3 regions of the Streptomyces sp. NPDC026394 genome follow, and region 2 is predicted to be linked to each of the others. Evidence: riboswitches for the same ligand, from Rfam matches in the RefSeq annotation. Region 2 holds a riboswitch; each other region holds the start of a gene.

Region 1 (4,748 bases), on a different contig from region 2:
TCGCTTCGGCGAACTCGCGGGCCTGGGCCAGGTCGGGCGTGCCGGTCTCCATCCACAGCAGGTCCGCGTACGGGGCGTACGCCAGGCCGCGGGCGATGGCGGGGGCCATGCCGTTCTCGACGCGGTAGAAGCCCTCCGCGGTGCGTTCCCCGGTGCAGAAGCGGGCGTCGTTCTCGTCGACGTCGCTGGTCAGCAGGTTGGCGGCGAGGGCGTCGGTGCGGGCGACGAGCACCGTCGGCACATCGGCGATGTCGGCGGCCAGGCGGGCCGCGCCCAGGGTGCGCAGGTGCTGGGAGGTGGGCACCAGGACCTTGCCGCCGAGGTGGCCGCACTTCTTCTCCGAGGCGAGCTGGTCCTCGTAGTGGATGCCGGCCGCGCCCGCCTCGATCATCGCCTTGGTCAGCTCGAAGGCGTTGAGCGGGCCGCCGAACCCGGCCTCGGCGTCGGCGACGATCGGCACCAGCCAGTCCGTCGTGTTTCCGGCCTCCTCGGCGGTGGCGATCTGGTCGGCGCGCAGCAGCGCGTTGTTGATGCGGCGCACCACCTGCGGCACCGAGTTGGCCGGGTAGAGACTCTGGTCCGGGTAGGTGTGACCGGCCTGGTTGGCGTCGGCGGCGACCTGCCAGCCCGAGAGGTAGACCGCCTGCAGACCGGCCTTGACCTGCTGCACGGCCTGGCCGCCGGTCAGCGCGCCGAGGGCGTGGAGGTAGTCCTGCTCGTGGAGTTGCCGCCACAGGCGCTCGGCGCCGCGCCGGGCCAGGGTGTGCTCCTCGCGGACGCTGCCGGAGAGCCGCAGCACGTCGGCGGCGCTGTGGGTACGGGTGGTGCCCTGCCACCGCGGGTCGGTCGCCCACCGCCGGGCCAGTTCCTCGGCCGTCTCGGTACCTGTCTGTGCCATGACCATCTCCCGGGTGTTCGCTCGGACCGCTGTGCTGAGCCGTGGACTGCTCTGTGGTGGTGGGTGGTGGGCTGCTGTGGTGGACTGCCGGTGAAGGGTGCGAATCCTCGGCACCGCGTGCACCGAGTGCCGTAGCAGCGCCACGAATTGCTGAGGTGCGGCCCGCCGGAGGTCCCGGTGGCGGGGTGAGCAATGCTGCCGGGGGGCCGCACCACCGACTCTGGCAGTGGCACTTGGTGCCATCAACGGTGGCCCGCAGCCAAGTTCTGCCCATCTTGTGGCACCTTTCTGCCAAGGTTGCGAAGGTCCGTGACCGCCGTACGGCGACTAGGGTGAGCCGGGCGGCAGCGACGGAGGGGACACCGTGAGCAAGATCTACGCCGGGGCGCGGCTGCGCCGGCTGCGGGAGGAGCGCGGGTTCAGCCAGGCGGCGCTGGCCCGCGTCCTGGCCATCTCGCCCAGCTACCTGAACCAGATGGAGCACGACTCACGGCCGCTGACCGTGCCCGTACTGCTGCGGCTGACCGAGACCTTCGGGGTGGACCCCGGCTTCTTCTCCGAGCGCGACACCAGCCGGATGCTGGCCGACCTGCGCGAGGCGCTCGCCGACGAGCTGGCCGCCGGCCGGATCTCCCCCACCGACCTGTCCGAACTCGCTTCCCGGCAGCCCGCGGTGGCGTCGGTGCTGCTCGGCCTCGGGCGGCGCAACCTGGCGCTGACCGAGCGGCTGGCGGAGGTGGCGGAGGGCCGGGACGGCGGCGGCACCGACCCGGCCGCGCCGCTCTCCCCGCACGAGGAGATCCGCGAGTTCTTCTACCGGCGGCAGAACTACCTGCACGAGGCCGACACCGCCGCCGAGGAACTCGCCGCCGAGCTGGGCATCCGCCCCGGTGAGGCGGGACGCGCCCTGACCGCCCGGCTCACCGGACGGCACGGCGTACGCCTCGTCGACACGCCCGACGGGCCGCTGCACCACTACGATCCGTCCGCCCGGGTGCTGCGCCTGTCGGCGGGACTGCGGCCCGGGCAGCGCGCCTTCCGCATGGCGACCCAGCTCGCGCTGCTGGAGGCCGGCGAGGAGCTGTCGCGGCCCGCCTCCGAGGACTTCGAGGAGGGCACGACGGCCTGGTCGCTGGCCAGGATCGGGATCGCCAACTACTTCGCGGCGGCGCTGGTGCTGCCGTACGGCCCGTTCCACGCCGCGGCCGAGGAGCTGCGGTACGACATCGAGCGGCTGACCGACCGGTTCGGCCTCGGGTACGAGACGGTGTGCCACCGGCTGAGCACCCTGCAACGGCCGCGCCGGCGCGGGGTCCCGTTCTCCTTCGTCCGCGTCGACCGGGCCGGCAACATGTCCAAGCGGCAGTCCGCCACCGGCTTCCACTTCTCCCGGGCGGGTGGTACCTGCCCGCTGTGGAACGTCTACGAGGCGTTCACCGCGCCCAGCCGTATCCACGTGCAGATCGCCGCCATGCCGGACGGCCGCCGCTACCTGTGGACGGCCCGCACCGTCACCCGGCACCGCGGCGGCTGGGGCGATCCGGGCAAGACCTTCGCCATCGGCCTCGGCTGCGAGATCCGGCACGCCTCCCGGCTGGTCTACTCCGACGGCCTCGACCTGGACAACGCCGGTGCCGCCATCCCCATCGGCATGGGCTGCCGGGTCTGCGAACGCCTGGAGTGCCCGCAGCGCGCCGTGCCGCCGCTCGGCCGTCCCCTGGCCATCGACGAGAACAGCAGCACGTTCGTGCCGTATCCGGTGCGGGAGGGCTGAGGGGTACGGGACGGCTGAGAGGCGTACGCGGTCCCAGCGGCCCGCCCCGGGGCACCCGGAAGATCACCGATCCCCCTGGACTTACTAGGACGTCCAACTATATGTTCGTGACGTAGGCCCGCGGTGCAGGGAAGCCGGTGCGAATCCGGCGTGGTCCCGCCACTGTGACCGGGGAGTGCGACGCCGAGCAACACGCCACTGACGCGGGTGCGTCGGGAAGGCGGGCGGCGCACGACGATCCGGAAGCCAGGATACCGGCCGCGGGTGTTGTTCCGTGTTGTCCACGAGGATGGAGCAGACACGCATGGCATCGGTGCGTACCCACAACCCAGGTGATCCGGCCCGGCCCGCGGCACCGCCCGCGCGCTGACGGTTCCACGCCTTTCGCGTCCCACGGCCCCGCCACGGTCCGCGCGCCATCCGCGCCGCCCGTGGGCCCGGCCGTGCCATCCCCGGATCTCACCTGACGAGAGCAGGCCCCCATGGTCCGAGAACTGACCCATTTCATCGGCGGCGAGCACGTACCGGGAACATCGGGCGCGCACGGCGAGGTGTACGACCCCAACACCGGCACCGTGCAGGCCCGGGTGCCGCTCGCCGGCCAGGCCGAGACGGCGGCCGCCGTCGCCGACGCCGCGGCCGCCCAGCCCGAGTGGGGCGAGTGGAACCCGCAGCGGCGCGCCCGCGTCCTGCTGAACTTCCTGCGCCTGGTGGAGGGCGAGCGGGACGCGCTGGCCCGGCTGCTGTCGAGCGAGCACGGCAAGACGGTCGCGGACGCGCACGGCGATCTCCAGCGCGGCCTGGAGGTGGTGGAGTTCGCGGCCGGCGTCCCGCACCTGCTCAAGGGCGAGTTCACCGACAACGCCGGTACCGGCATCGACGTGCACTCGCTGCGCCGCCCCATCGGCGTGGTGGCCGGGATCACCCCGTTCAACTTCCCCGCGATGATCCCGCTGTGGAAGGCCGCGCCGGCCATCGCCTGCGGCAACGCGTTCCTTCTCAAGCCGTCCGAGCGGGCGCCTTCGGTGCCGCTGCGGCTGGCCGAGCTGTTCCTGGAGGCGGGACTGCCGCCGGGCATATTCAATGTCGTCCACGGCGGCAAGGAGGCGGTGGACACGCTGCTGGCGGACCCGCGCGTCGAAGCGCTGGGCTTCGTCGGCTCGACGCCGATCGCCGCGCACATCTACGCGACCGCCGCCGCGCACGGCAAGCGCGCCCAGTGCTTCGGCGGCGCCAAGAACCACCTCATCGTGATGCCGGACGCCGACCTCGACCAGGCGGTGGACGCGCTGGTGGGCGCCGGGTACGGATCGGCGGGTGAGCGCTGCATGGCGATCTCGGTCGCCGTGCCGGTGGGCGAGGAGACCGCCGACGCGCTGGTGGCGCGGCTCAAGGAGCGGGTCGGCACGCTGCGCGTCGGCCGCTCCGACGACCCGCACGCCGACTTCGGGCCGCTGGTGAGCCGTGACGCGCTGGACCGGGTCCGCGCCTATGTGGACCTCGGCGTCACCGAGGGCGCGGAACTCGTCGTCGACGGACGCGGCTTCACCCTGCCCGGCCACGAGGACGGCTTCTTCGCGGGCGCGTCGCTCTTCGACCGGGTCACCCCGGACATGCGGATCTACCAGGAGGAGATCTTCGGCCCGGTCCTGTCGGTGGTACGGGCCGCGGACTACGAGGAGGCGCTGCGGCTGCCCACGGAGCACCCGTACGGCAACGGCGTGGCCATCTTCACCCGCGACGGCGACACCGCGCGGGACTTCAGCCGCCGGGTGGACACCGGCATGATCGGCGTGAACGTGCCGATCCCGGTGCCGGTCGCTTACCACACCTTCGGCGGCTGGAAGCGGTCCGGCTTCGGCGACCTGAACCAGCACGGCCCGGACGCGATCCGCTTCTACACCCGTACCAAGACCGTCACCTCGCGCTGGCCCCCCGGGGTCAAGGAAGGCGCGAGCTTCACCCTCCCGACGATGGGCTGAGCGCGATGAGCGTCATGACCACCGCCACCACGGCCGCCTCGCTGACCTCACTCACCGCCGACCAGCTCGCCATCGTCGAGACGACGCTGGACTT
Region 2 (4,748 bases):
GCTTGCCCTGCGGGGGCCGCCCGTCGAGGGTGACGCTCTCGGTCCGTCCGGTCCTGCGGTCGTGGACGAAGATGTCGGTGTCGGCGTTGGTGTCGCCCGGCACGAGGTCGGCCGCGTCGGAGGCGAAGGCGACGTATCGCCCGTCGGCGCTGAGGGAGGGGGTGGACGACCAGGAGCCGGCCTGGGTGCCGTCGCTCGCCACGTTGACGCGCTGGACGGTGCCCGTCCGCAGGTCCTTCACGAACACGTCCGACTGCCCGTTGGTGTCACCGGGCACCAGGTCGCTCGCGTCGGAGTCGAAGGCGACGTACCGGCCGTCGGCACTGATCGCCGAGCCGGACGAGCCGCCGTTGGCCTGCGCCCCCTCGGCGGTGACGCTGGCCCGCTCGGTGTCGGACGGCGGCGCGGTACGGGCGCCGGCCGTGGTCGCGGGCAGCAGCGCGGCGAGCGCGCACACGCCCGTCACGGCGGCGAGTCTCCGGGCGGTGGTGCGGGTGGTCCTCATGTTCGGTTCCCCTCCTGGTCGGTGCGCCGGTGTCCGGGTGGTGCCGATGCGCCGCTGCGCCGTACGCCCGTTCCGGCCGGGCGCCCCGGCGTCGGTGCGTCGGTCGGTACATGCGTCAGTGCGTCAGTGCTCCAGCCGCCGGACGAACACGTCGCCCGTCCCGTTCGTGTCCCCGGGCACCAGCCCCTCGTCGCGCGAGTCGAAGGCCGCCAGCCGTCCGGTGGCGTCGGGTGCCGCGGTGTTCGTCCAGGACGCCGACTGGCCGCCGTCCGCACCGACGTTGATCCGCTCGACGTGCCCGGTGCGCAGGTCGCGGACGAAGCCGTCCACCTGGCCGTTGGTGTCGCCGGGCACCAGGTTGGTGGCCGCGGAGGTGAAGAAGATCCGCCGGTTGTCGGCGCTGAGCCGCCCGGCGGAGGACCAGCCATTGCCCTGGGCGCCGTCGTACGCGCGGGACAGCAGCCGGGTGGTGCCGCGCTCCAGGTCGCGGGCGAAGAGGTCGTACGTGCCGTTGGTGTCGTCCGGCACCACGTCCGCGGCCAGGGCGGAGAAGACCGCGTACCGGCCGTCGGGGCTGAGCCGGGGGGACGGCGACACGCCGACCACGGCGCCCGTGGTGCTCAGGCTCGCCGCACGGGTGCGCCCGGTGGCGATGTCGTGGACGTACAGGGGGTCCTGCGGCGGCGGGCGGCGGAAGCCGGGGCCGGCGGGGGTGAGGTTGGTCGCCTTCGAGGTGAACGCGATCCGGCGGCCGTCGGCGCTGTTCGACGGGAAGGCGGACGGGGCGTTCGCCTGGGTGCCGTCGCTCGCCACGCTGACCCGTCGCGTCGTTCCCTTCTGCACATCGTGGACGAAGATGTCCAGGCGCTCGTTGGTGTCGCCGGGCACCAGGTCCGGGCGGTAGGAGCCGAAGGCGAGGCGGTGGCCGTCGCCGCTGAGGGCGAAGTTCTGCACCCCGTATCCGTACGGGGACCTCCCGGCGCCCGCGGTGGGACTCACGGTGCGCCCGGTGCGGCGGTCGTGGACGAAGACGTCGCCCTCGCCGTTGGTGTCGCCGGGGACCAGGTTCGCCGCGCCGGAGCAGAAGGCCACATACCGTCCGTCGGCGCTGATCCCGGGCGATCCGGAGAGGGCGTCACCGGGCGTGCCGTCACCGGCGACGCTGACCAGGTCGACCTTTCCCGTCCGTAAATCCTTGACGTAGACGTTTTGCTGGCCGTTGGTGTCCGTGGGCCCCAGATCGGTGGCTTCCGAGGTGAATGCCACGAACCGCCCGTTCGCGCTGAGCTCCGGATCGCCCGAAAAACCGTTTCCCTGCGTCCCGTCCATGGCAACACCGACCCGCTCGGTGGCCGGAGCCGCCCGCCCCGCGGCGGCTGCCGGTGACGCCGTCAGCACCCCTGCCACGACGCACGCCCCCGCCATCAGCCCCACGACGCGCACGGCGCCGCGCGCCGCACCGGTTCCTCGCATGTTCCCCCTCGCACAAGGCCCCCACCCGCCCCGCCGACCGACGGAGCAGACAAGGAGCCAATACGCTCCAGGAGCCCCGGTCAACGCGTCAGGGGCATTCCGCGCCACCAATACGCCCCCTGCATCAGCCCCCGTCCAGGCCGCGGCGGACGGCCCGCCGAACGGCCCGCCGAACGGCCCGGCGAACGGCCGGGCGGATGGCCCGGCGAACGGCCCCGACCCCCGGGAACAGCCCCGGAGCCACCGCGTGGCACCCTCTCGGAGGCCCCGGAAAACCCCGGGAAACCGCCCCGGAACGGCCGTCGAATACCACGGCTCCGGACATCCCCGCGCCAACGCGACACAAGATATGGGGGTGGGTGCACGAGGCAGCACAAGATGTATGCTCGTGCTCGCTGTCGTCGCAGGGGAATCCGGTGCGAATCCGGAACTGTCCCGCAACGGTGTACGAAGTGCGTCAATCCGCACCCGTGAGTCCGAAGACCTGCCCACAGTACGCCCGCGCCAGGACCGGCGCGGACGTCGATACGTCCGGGTCTCGCGGGTTGGACCGGTGGACGCTGCGCGGTGTGCCCGCGCGCCCCTTGCCGTACCGGGGGTGCCGCACGCCCGTACGCGCCCCGTGCCCTCCCCAGGCCCCCGCCGAGTGAGGGAGAGCAGCACGTGACCATCGCGCCAACGGAGCCCGCAGCAGCCGAGCAGGTCGTGCAGCCCGCGAAGGACACGCAGCCCCGGCAGGGCCACGGCGGCCAGGCCACGGACGGCCCCGGCGCCGCCCTGCTGCACACGCTGACCGACCTCACCGTCGACCTGCCCGCCACCGACCCGGGCAAGATCGCCGCCGCCGCGCTGCGCGGCCGCCACCCCGGTTCCGACGAGGCCGAGCTGCGCTCGCTGGCCATGGAGGCCGCGGCCGGCCTGATCGGCGACGAGCCGCAGTACTCCAAGCTGGCCGCCCGCCTGCTGACCCGCGCCATCGCGGAGGAGGCGGCCGCGGAGGGGGCGGTCGCCTTCTCCGCCTCCGTCGCCGTCGGCCACCGCGAGGGCCTGATCGCCGACAGCACGGCGGAGTTCGTACGGACCCACGCGGACCGCCTGGACGAGCTGGTGGAGCGCGCGCTGACGGACGGCGCCGACGACCGGTTCGGCTACTTCGGCCTGCGTACCCTGCACTCCCGCTACCTGCTGCGCCACCCGATCTCCCGCCAGGTGATCGAGACCCCGCAGCACTTCCTGCTGCGGGTGGCCTGCGGCCTGGCCGAGGACCACAGCGAGCGGGCACTCGCCGACGTCGCCGAGCTGTACCGGCTGACCAGCACGCTGTCGTACCTGCCCTCCTCGCCCACCCTGTTCAACTCCGGTACCCGGCACCCGCAGATGTCCTCCTGCTACCTGCTGGACTCCCCGCTGGACGAGCTGGACTCGATCTACGACCGCTACCACCAGGTGGCCCGGCTGTCGAAGCACGCCGGCGGCATCGGCCTGTCGTACTCCCGGGTCCGCGCCCGCGGCTCGCTGATCCGCGGCACCAACGGCCACTCCAACGGCATCGTGCCGTTCCTGCGCACCCTGGACGCCTCGGTCGCGGCCGTGAACCAGGGCGGCCGGCGCAAGGGCGCCGCCTGCGTCTACCTGGAGACCTGGCACGCGGACCTGGAGGAGTTCCTGGAGCTGCGCGACAACACGGGCGAGGAGGCCCGGCGCACCCACAACCTGAACATCGCGCACTGGATCCCCGACGAGTTCATGCGCCGCGTCGAGGCGGACGCCGACTGGTCGCTGTTCTCCCCCAGCGACGCGCCCGAGCTGGTGGATCTGTACGGCGACGAGTTCGACGCCGCGTACCGCAAGGCGGAGGCCGAGGGCCGCGCCGTCAAGCAGGTCCCGGCCCGGGTCCTGTACTCGCGGATGATGCGCACCCTCGCGCAGACCGGCAACGGCTGGATGACCTTCAAGGACGCCGCCAACCGCACCGCGAACCAGACCGCCGAGCCCGGCAAGGTCGTGCACTCCTCGAACCTGTGCACCGAGATCCTGGAGGTCACCGACGACGGCGAGACCGCCGTCTGCAACCTCGGCTCGGTCAACCTCGCCGCCCACCTGGGTGACAACGGCGAGATGGACTGGGAGCGGCTGGACGCCACGGTCCGCACCGCGGTGACCTTCCTCGACCGCGTGGTGGACATCAACTTCTACCCGACCGAGCAGGCCGGCACCTCCAACTCCCGCTGGCGCCCGGTGGGCCTGGGCCTGATGGGCCTCCAGGACGTCTTCTTCCGGCTGCGGCTGGGCTTCGACTCGCCCGAGGCGCGCGAGCTGTCCACCCGTATCTCCGAGCGGATCATGCTCGCGGCGTACGAGGCGTCCGCCGGCCTCGCCGAGCGGCACGGCCCGCACCCGGCCTGGTCCGCGACGCGTACGGCCCGGGGCGTGCTGCACCCGGACCACTACCCGAACGCCGAGCCGCGCTGGGCGGACCGGTGGGCGGCGCTGCGCGCCCGTATCGCGAAGACCGGTATGCGCAACTCGCTGCTGCTGGCCATCGCGCCGACCGCCACCATCGCCTCCATCGCGGGCGTGTACGAGTGCATCGAGCCGCAGGTCTCGAACCTGTTCAAGCGCGAGACGCTGTCGGGCGAGTTCCTCCAGGTCAACGCGTACCTGATCGAAGAGCTGAAGGCGCTGGGCCTGTGGGACGCCCGCACCCGTGACGCACTGCGCGAGGCCAACGGCTCGGTGCAGGAGCTGGACTGGATTCCCGCCGAGACCC
Region 3 (4,748 bases), on a different contig from region 2:
GGACGCTCTGGAGCAGTGGCTGGACGGTGTGCTGGCCGCCGTCGGCTACACCGACCGGTTCGCCCACGTGGAGTTCGCCCTGACCACGGCCGGTCCGGAAGTGGTCGAGATCAACCCGCGGATCGGCGGCGCGCTCGTCGGTGAGGGGCTGTGCCGGGCCCTCGGCGTCAACGTGTACGAGGCGATGGTGGAAGCGGCCCTCGGCAGCCGTCCCGGACTCATGGACGCGGAGCTGCCCGGCGGCCCCGCCTCGGCCTTCGTCCTCGGATACCCCGAGAAGCCAGGGGTGTTCACCGGTGTCGACGGACTCGACCGGCTGCCGGACATGCCGGGTTCCCCCGCCTGGTACCCGGTCAAGCGGACCGGCGACCCCGTCGAGCACCTGGGCGACAGCCGGGGTTACGCGGGCATCGTCTACGCGGAGGGCGAGACGGCCGAACTGGCCACGCACCGCGCCGTCGCGGCGGCCAACGCCGTACGGGTGCGGACGGAGCCGTTCCATGCGGGGGACGCGACGGGACCGGGGAACGCGGCAGACGCGACCGGCACGGCGGACATGGCAGCGAACCAGGCGAGCCAGGTCGGCCAGGTGGGCCAGGACTCCAGTGACTGAACGCACAGGCGACGGTCCGGGGTTCCGCACCGCGCTGTCCACCCTCACCGGGCCGCTGCGCTTCCTGCTGCTCAGCTCCTTCCTCATCCCGCTCGGCAGTTTCATGGTCCTGCCGTTCATGTCGGTCTTCCTGCACGAGCGGCTGGGGATGGGGCTCGGGGCGGTCGGTGTGGTGCTGGCCGCCGCGTCCCTCGTGCAGTTCTCGGGAGGAGTTCTCGGCGGGGCGCTCGCCGACCGGGTGGGGCTGCGGCGCACGATGCTGTGGGCGCTGGTGGTGCGTACGGCGGGCTTCGCGGCGTTCCTGGCGGCGCTGCGGTGGCCGCCGGTGGCGGTGGCGGCGCTGATCCTGACCTGCTGCGGCGCCGCGCTGTACCTGCCCGCCAACAAGGCGTACCTGGTGCACGGTGTGGCCGAGGAGCGCCGGCCCGCGTTCCTGTCCGCGGGCAACGCGGCGCTCAACGCGGGGATGGCCGTGGGCCCGCTCGTCGCGGGGCCGTTCGTGCTGTCGTCCCCCGGCCCGCTGTTCCTCGTCGTGACGGCGCTGTTCGCCGTGGTGGCCGTGGGGCATGCGCGTCTGCCGGCGGTGGGGCCGGAGAAGGACCGGTCCAGCAGCGCACCGGCGTCCGGCCAGGGCCTGCTCACCGGTATCGCCGTCCTCCCCTTCGTCGCCAACGGCCTGGCGTTCTACCTCTACTTCCACTTCCAGCACTACCTCGCCGTGTACGCCGTCGAGCGGGCCTCCAGCGAGTTCTACAGCCTGGTGCTGCTGACCTGCTTCGTCCTGGTCATCGTCGTCCAGCCGCTCGCGTCGGGCGCCATCCGGCGGATGAGGTACCCCGTCGCGCTGGCGATCGGGTTCGCGGGCCTGGCCGCCGGGATGGCGGTCCTGGCAGCCGGTACGCGGACCGCCCTGCTGGCGGGCGGTGTCCTCATCACGCTCGGCGACATCGTGCTCTTCCTCAAGAACGACCTGGAGGCCCTGCGCCGCAGTCCGCGCTCGGACGCCGTGGTCTTCGGACAGCAGCGGCTCGCCGCCGGCCTGGGCGCCTGTGCCAGCGGCGTGCTGGGCGGGCAGCTCTACGGCTTCGGCGAACGCGCCGGGCACGCGGGCTGGTTCTGGCTGTTCGCCGCGGCCCAGTGCGTCCTGCTGCCGCCGCTCCTGCTCGCCCTGCGGCGCGGGCGCGGCACCGCTCCCGCCGACCTCACCCCCACCACCCCCCGCACGGACCTCACCGACCTCACGGAAGGAACACCGGTACCCGATGACGCACACGGGCGGATTCCAGGACGATGACTTCTGGACCGAGTTCTACGACTTCCTGTTCTCCGACGGGCGCCACGCCCAGGCCGAGGAGCTGCTCGACACCTCTCCCCTGCTGGCCTTCCCGGCCGGGGCCCGGGTGCTGGACCTGTGCTGCGGCCCGGGGGTGTTCACCGTTCCGCTCGCGCGCCGGGGATTCGGTGTGACGGGTGTGGACCGCAGCCCGGCGATGCTGGACCGCGCCCGGAAGCGGGCCGCCGACGCCGGAGTCTCCGCCCGGTACGTCCAGTCCGACATGCGGGAGTTCACCGAGCCCGGGGCCTTCGACGTGGTTCTCAACATGTTCACGTCCTTCGGCTATTTCGAGGACCCCGCCGACAACGCCCGTGTGCTGCGCACGATGCACGACTGCCTGGCGCCCGGCGGGACCCTGCTTCTGGACATGGCCGGAAAGGAACTGCTGGCCCGTAAGGTCACCCCGCCGAAGGTGGTGCAGCGCGGTGACGACCTGCTGGTGCAGACCGACACGGTGCTGGACGACTGGGCACGGTTGCGCAGCGACTGGGTGCTCGTGCGGGGCGACCGGGTGACGCGTACGAGCCTGGTCTGGTTCGTCTACAGCGCCGTGGAGTTGCGGCGGATGGCCGGGGAGGCGGGCTTCCAGGAGGTCGAGGTCTTCGGTGGCTTCGACGGCCGCCCGTACGACCAGGACGCCGAACGGCTGGTGCTCCGGGCGGTCCGCGCGGCGTGACCGGGGCGCCGGGCCGCACGGCCGGCCCGTCGCCCGCACACCGTAGACGGCGCGCGGAACCGTACGCGCGCCCTTTGCCCCCGGTCCGACCGACCGTAATATCACCTGGTCATCACCGCGACGGGAGACAGGAAGCCGGTGCGATTCCGGCGCGGTCCCGCCACTGTGACCGGGGAGTGACCCTTCATCAGGCAGATCGGGCCACCGCGCGCGGCGCGGGAAGGCCGGGGGGACGTCGATCCGGGAGTCAGGACACTGGCCTGTCGCGGGCCCGTTCCGAGGAGCGCGGACTCCGCAGGAGGCTCTACGTGTACGACGGCACGACCCGTCCCCCCTTTTCTTCCCCCGCCGCCCGGCGGCGCCGGTTCCGGCGCGTCGCGGCACCTGCGGTGGCCCTGGCCCTGTCCGCCGTCCTGCTGGGCGGCTGCGGCACGGCGCGGGACACCGCGGGTGACGCGGAGCCCGCGGCCACCGCGGCGAAAGGTTTCCCGGTCACCATCGACAACTGCGGCATCCGTACCACCTACCGGAAGCCGCCCTCCCGGGTCCTCACCATCCACCAGCACCCCGCCGAACTGATGCTGGCGCTGGGACTCGAGGACCGCATGATCGGCACCGCCTTCCCCGACTCGGCCGTCCTGCCGGAGCTGCGCAAGGACTACGAGGCGCTGCCGAAACTGGCGAAGAAGGAGCCGTCCTTCGAGACCGTTCTGGAAGCCGATCCGGACCTCGTCTACGGCGGGTACGCCAGCGCCTTCGCCGAGAACGAGGGCCGCTCGCGCAAGGCGTTCGCCGACGCCGGGATCAACACCTACCTCAACCGCGAGTACTGCGGGAAGAAGCAGGTGTCCATGCAGGACGCGTACGACGAGGTCCGCACCGTCGGCAGCATCTTCGGCATCCGGGAACGGGCCGACAAGCTGGCCGCCGACCTCAAGGCGCGGGTGGACCGGGCCACCGGGGCGGTCAAGGGCGCCCCCGCCGTACCGGTCTTCGTGTACGACAGCGGCGACAAGGCGGCCTTCACCGCCGGCGGCAAGAGCCTCGGCACCGAGATCATCCAGCTCGCGGGCGGCCGGAACGTGTTCGCGGACCTGGACAAGGTCTTCGGGGACGCGTCCTGGGAGCAGGTAGTCGACCGGAAGCCCGAGGTCATCGCGATCTACGACTACGCGGGGGCCGGGAGCGTCGAGCAGAAGAAGAAGTTCCTGCTGTCGCAGCCCGCGCTGGCCGACGTGCCCGCGGTCAAGAACAAGCGGTTCGTCGTCCTGCCGCTGACCGCGACCCTGGTGGGGGTGCGGCCGCCGTACGCGGTGGAGGAGCTGGCCCGCGCCCTGCACCCCGAGCGGTTCCGGTGACCGCCGCCGGGACGGCGGTCGTCCGCGAGCACCGGCACGAGACGCCGCCGCGCCGCCGGTCCTTCGCCGTCACCCTCGTCGTTCTCGGGGTGTTGCTGCTGGTCTCCGCCACGGCGGGGATGGCGATCGGGTCGGTGCACGTGCCGCCCGGCGAGGTGTGGGGCATCGTGACCCACGCGCTGGGCGCCGACCTGCCGGACCCGGGGTGGTCCCGGGCGCGCGAGACCATCGTGCTGGACGTACGGGCTCCGCGGGTGGCGCTCGGCGCGGTGACGGGCGCGGGACTCGCGGTGATCGGTACGGCCATGCAGGCACTGGTCCGCAACCCGCTGGCGGAGCCGTATCTGCTGGGTGTCTCCTCGGGGGCGTCCCTGGGCGCCGTCATGGTGATCGTCTTCGGGGTGAGCCTGTTCGGTCCGGTGTCGCTGTCGGCCGCCGCCTTCGCCGGCGCGCTGCTGACCCTGCTGCTCGTCTACACGACGGCGCGTACCGGCGGGCGCATCACCTCGGTACGGCTGGTGCTGTCGGGAGTGGCGATGGCGGCGGTCCTCACGGCGGTGATGGACATCCTGCTGCTGACCTCCGACCGGGGCAACGAGGCCCGGGCGGTCCTCGCCTGGACCCTCGGGGGCCTCGGCGGGGTGCAGTGGGGCACGTTGTGGCTGCCGGGCCTGGCGCTGCTGCTGGGCATCGCCGTCCTGCTCGTCCAGGCACGGTCGCTGAACCTGCTGCTGGCGGGCGAGGAGGCCGCCACCACGATGGGGC

What was found. Region 2 has a riboswitch for cobalamin ahead of ACZ4QV_RS01390 (ribonucleoside-diphosphate reductase subunit alpha). Riboswitches for the same ligand answer to the same signal wherever they lie in the genome.
Region 1: linked by a shared signal. The riboswitch ahead of ACZ4QV_RS23895 (CoA-acylating methylmalonate-semialdehyde dehydrogenase) and the one ahead of ACZ4QV_RS01390 (ribonucleoside-diphosphate reductase subunit alpha) in region 2 are both predicted to bind cobalamin.
Region 3: linked by a shared signal. The riboswitch ahead of ACZ4QV_RS37395 (ABC transporter substrate-binding protein) and the one ahead of ACZ4QV_RS01390 (ribonucleoside-diphosphate reductase subunit alpha) in region 2 are both predicted to bind cobalamin.

Annotation. Positions count from the first base shown of each region.
Region 1 covers NZ_JBVHPX010000010.1:240,756-245,503, forward strand. Annotated here, with positions in the region: gene aceA (isocitrate lyase) at 1-898, opposite strand, end outside; gene ACZ4QV_RS23890 (short-chain fatty acyl-CoA regulator family protein) at 1,263-2,672, shown strand; cobalamin riboswitch at 2,777-2,949, shown strand; gene ACZ4QV_RS23895 (CoA-acylating methylmalonate-semialdehyde dehydrogenase) at 3,155-4,654, shown strand; gene ACZ4QV_RS23900 (acyl-CoA dehydrogenase family protein) at 4,660-4,748, shown strand, end outside.
Region 2 covers NZ_JBVHPX010000001.1:302,966-307,713, reverse strand. Annotated here, with positions in the region: gene ACZ4QV_RS01400 (TolB-like translocation protein) at 1-505, opposite strand, end outside; gene ACZ4QV_RS01395 (TolB family protein) at 629-1,978, opposite strand; cobalamin riboswitch at 2,321-2,484, shown strand; gene ACZ4QV_RS01390 (ribonucleoside-diphosphate reductase subunit alpha) at 2,642-4,748, shown strand, end outside.
Region 3 covers NZ_JBVHPX010000028.1:45,403-50,150, reverse strand. Annotated here, with positions in the region: gene ACZ4QV_RS37410 (ATP-grasp domain-containing protein) at 1-613, shown strand, start outside; gene ACZ4QV_RS37405 (MFS transporter) at 606-1,907, shown strand; gene ACZ4QV_RS37400 (class I SAM-dependent methyltransferase) at 1,876-2,625, shown strand; cobalamin riboswitch at 2,720-2,903, shown strand; gene ACZ4QV_RS37395 (ABC transporter substrate-binding protein) at 2,934-3,983, shown strand; gene ACZ4QV_RS37390 (FecCD family ABC transporter permease) at 3,980-4,748, shown strand, end outside.